Regions from separate parts of the Vibrio sp. PID23_8 genome, predicted to be linked through region 2. Evidence: predicted binding sites of a transcription regulator. Region 2 holds the regulator's gene; the other holds the start of a gene.
What was found. The regulator PurR, encoded in region 2, represses purine synthesis genes. The targets are predictions, from matches to a motif close to TNANGNAAACGTTTNCNTNA.
Positions count from the first base shown of each region.

Region 1: AK966_RS06395 (NCS2 family permease) is a predicted target of PurR. The motif match lies at 1,303-1,322, and genes of this name have one in related genera.

Region 1 is NZ_LIXE01000002.1:520,098-522,308, reverse strand. It holds gene AK966_RS06400 (aminoacyl-histidine dipeptidase) at 1-317, opposite strand, end outside; gene AK966_RS06395 (NCS2 family permease) at 1,343-2,211, shown strand, end outside.
Region 2 is NZ_LIXE01000001.1:295,349-297,559, forward strand. It holds gene purR (HTH-type transcriptional repressor PurR) at 260-1,264, shown strand; cyclic di-GMP riboswitch class I at 1,544-1,633, shown strand; gene AK966_RS01320 (TfoX/Sxy family DNA transformation protein) at 1,750-2,211, shown strand, end outside.

The sequences.
Region 1 (2,211 bases), on a different contig from region 2:
CCATCAATGTATGGCTGGATAGGATCTATAGTGAAGTCGTGATCAGTGTCTTCGTTCTTTTGTGGCACCATATCGATGTGTGCTTGAAGCACCACACCTTTCTTGTTCTCCATGCCAGGTGTAGCTGGCTTTTTAATAAACACGTTGCCAGTGGGATCGCGACGTACGTCAAAACCTTGCTCCGTAGCCCAGTTAACAATGTACTGAGCGAGCGCTTCTTCATGTTTTGAAGGATGAGGAATGGAACAAATCTTATCGAAGAACTGCCAAAGTGGAGCAGGTGATAAGGTACTGATCTCAGAATGGAATTCAGACACGGAGGACTCCTTTTGATGTGTTTTGCCAAATATGTGTCGCAAAAATATTTTATGTCTAGCAGTACATGCTAGTTAGTATTGGCTTTAAATTGGAATCAAGCATACCACCAGAACGATATCGCGAGTAGTCGTCAGGAAAAGGAATTCTAACGTAGGTATCTCCTTTCTCGGCGAAGAAGTCATTAATAGGAGGTGAAGTTAAGTGCATATCATTTGAAAAAGCCATCAAATTACAGTCAACTCTTTTGTAATTAACTTTCACATAAGCTTTTAATGTGGTGTTTTTTTGAGTTTTGCGTGATGTAGCTCACTATAAATGTTGTAATTTAATTTCTTAATGGTATATTTGTAACCAGCTTTTTAAAGAAGAATGAAATGCTCAAAGGATGAGTCCGTTTATCGCCTCCAAGGAACCGAGAAATCAACGACAGTATTAATTGATTTAGAAGGTGATATTTATGAAAGGTTTACCAAGTGCAATGTTCTGGAATAACAAATCTGTTTATACCGGTAACTTTGTATACCCAACAAGCTTTGGTTACTAATTGCAACCAACGCATGTGACTCGAACAGTTTGTTCACCCCTATAAATTGGAATTTTTTTTCAGTAATAGTGCTGACATGATTCACCGCCACTCATTTTGAGTGGCGTTTTTTTATCTTTTTTTTCGTTTCCGGCTACTTTCTCACCACCAAAGCTCTTTTCTGTTACCACTGCCCCGCTTACCCCAATTACCAGCCAAATAATTAAGTGTTTTAGGTTGAAAAGTTGGTATTTTTATTTGGAAGTTTAATACATTGTTCACTTTGTACACATCGCCTTAAATAGCGTATTCGTCTATTACTGTTTGTTTATTAAGGTATAAACTCTACGAGCGCTTCAGGTTCTACCGAATGAATTGCATATCCAAAGAAAAAAATGCATTAGAGTGAAAATTCTATCTGGAATTTGTTATTTGATAACTTTATAATCCCAGCCAATCGATTACGCAACCGTTTACTTTTTATCTTTACAGGATTCGAACATGCTCGAAAGGCTATTTAAACTTAGTGAAAACGGCACCAATGTGCGCACTGAGATCATCGCAGGTATTACTACTTTCCTTACCATGGCTTACATCATTTTTGTAAACCCGACGATTCTTGCGGATGCAGGTATGGATCGTGGCGCTGTATTTGTTGCGACGTGTCTTGCCGCTGCGATTGGCTGTTTCATAATGGGCTTAGTTGCTAATTACCCAATTGCTCAAGCTCCGGGCATGGGTTTGAATGCGTTTTTCACCTATTCTGTTGTGTTGGGTATGGGCTATACCTGGCAAGTGGCGTTAGCTGCTGTATTCGTTTCTGGTTTGCTTTTCATTGCATTGAGTGTGTTTAAGATCCGTGAATGGATCATCAATTCGATTCCTCTTTCTTTGCGTACAGGTATTTCTGCTGGTATCGGTCTTTTTCTTGCATTTATCGCGCTTAAAAATGCAGGCATCGTAGTTGATAACCCAGCGACACTGGTTTCTATGGGCAACATCACGTCACTTCAATCAGTGCTTGCGGCGATTAGTTTTTTCCTTACTATTGCTTTAGTTCACCGTGGTGTAAAAGGCGCGGTAATGATCGCCATTCTTGGCGTAACGGCGTTAGGTCTTATCTTTGGTGATGTGCAATGGGGCGGAGTCATGTCCGCACCACCAAGTTTAGCTCCAACGTTCATGCAGTTAGACTTCTCTGGCTTATTTGAAGTTGGCATGATTTCAGTCGTATTTGCTTTCTTATTCGTGGATTTGTTCGATACGGCAGGCACGCTAGTCGGTGTGTCTCAAAAAGCGGGACTAACTGACGAAAACGGTAACATTCCTCGTCTAAACAAAGCGCTACTAGCTGACTCAACGGCGACATC
Region 2 (2,211 bases):
ATGATTTATATGTAAACCGCTGAAATATAGCGGTTTTTGTGTTTTATTAACATCATTGCTGATCCATTCCTTATTGTAACTAAAAGGAATAATACTCTCAGCAACGAATGTTGCTACAAACCTTTATTATACCGATTTCGGAACAACCACTGCCTGAACTATTGAGTACTACTTTCCTCATAACACTCGGTTTGCGCAGATACTAAGCGTAAGGTTGTATTCACTACGGTATTAAGTAGCTCGATACAGGACATCATTTATGGCCACTATAAAAGACGTTGCTCGCTTAGCCGGCGTTTCTACCACAACAGTTTCGCACGTAATTAATAAAACGCGCTTTGTTGCAGAAACAACCCAAGAAAAAGTAATGAAAGCAGTTGATGAACTAAATTACGCGCCAAGTGCTGTTGCCCGCAGCTTAAAGTGTAACTCAACCCGTACTATCGGCATGTTGGTAACACAATCAACAAACCTATTCTTCTCTGAAGTTATTGACGGTGTTGAAAGCTACTGTTACCGCCAAGGATACACACTGATCCTATGTAATACTGGTGGTATCTATGAGAAGCAACGTGACTATATTCGAATGCTGGCAGAAAAGCGTGTTGATGGCATTTTAGTGATGTGCTCGGATTTAACCGAAGAGCTACAAGAAATGCTGGATCGCCATGCTGATATACCAAAAGTTGTCATGGACTGGGGCCCAGAAAGCTCAAAGGCGGATAAGATCATCGACAACTCTGAAGAAGGTGGTTACCTAGCAACGAAGTTCCTGATTGACAATGGTCACACCGATATTGCATGCCTAAGCGGTCACTTTGATAAAGCAGCATGTAAAGAGCGTATTTCTGGTTTTCGACGTGCAATGGCTGAAGCAAAGCTACCAGTAAACGAAGAGTTAATTCTCGAAGGTAACTTCGAGTGTGATACGGCAGTACTTGCTGCAGACAACATTACGGCAATGGATAAACGCCCTACTGCGGTATTCTGTTTTAACGATACCATGGCATTAGGCTTAATGAGCCGTCTACAACAAAATGGCATAAAAATCCCTGATGATATCTCAGTGATTGGCTATGACAATATTGAGCTTGCGGAGTTCTTCTCGCCTCCTCTAACGACTATTCACCAACCAAAAAGACGTGTTGGTAAGAATGCGTTCGAGATTTTACTAGAGCGAATCAAAGACAAAGAACACGAAAAACGCATTTTTGAAATGCAGCCTGAGATTGTGGTTCGTAACACCGTTAAGAAATTGAACTAACTCCCCCTCAAGTTTATAAAGCGCTCTTCGGAGTGCTTTTTTTATTTCGTAAAATAAAATTTTTTAAGCATTTCACATTACTTATATAATCAAAAGCTAAGATAAATTGCTGTTTTAACTAACTTGTTGCCCATTTCCTACATCAAGCTTTTGTATGGCAAGTAGACATTTCAAAATATGAAATTAGACACATTAAGATGGCACCATTAGTTGAATAGAGATCACACTTTAGTGTTTGAAACGTGATGTTAATGCAATATACGAAGTATTCTCCTCTTGTCACGCACAGGGCAAACCATTCGAAAGGATGGGACGCAAAGCCTCCGGCCTTAACCACTAAATATAGTGAAAGGTAGCGGGGTTACCGATGGCAAATATGCATTAAGTGAGTTTACCCTTTAATGACATTGTGTCTGCATGCATTTGCTAATCTCTCGGACCTGATTTTTGGTGGCGTAATATTAATTACACCGAGATAACACACCATGGATAAACCGATACTCAAAGACTCAATGAAGCTGTTTGAGGCACTTGGTACGATCAAGTCGCGCTCAATGTTTGGTGGCTTCGGGCTTTTCGCTGATGAAACGATGTTTGCACTCGTTGTGAACAATCAACTTCATATTCGAGGAGACCAAAAAACTTCATCTGACTTCGAGACTCAAGGATTAAAACCGTACGTCTACAAGAAACGTGGATTCCCCGTAGTGACGAAATACTATGCTATTTCTGATGATTTGTGGGAATCTACTGACCGCTTGATTGATGTTGCTAAGCTATCTCTAGAGACGGCTAAGCAAGAAAAAAAGCAACAAGCGAGCACTAAGCCAAACCGTTTGAAAGATCTTCCTAATCTACGCTTAGCGACTGAACGCATGCTAAAGAAAGCAGGCATCGATTCCGTCGAAGAGCTAGAAGATGAAGGTGCCTTAAATGCTTACAAAGCA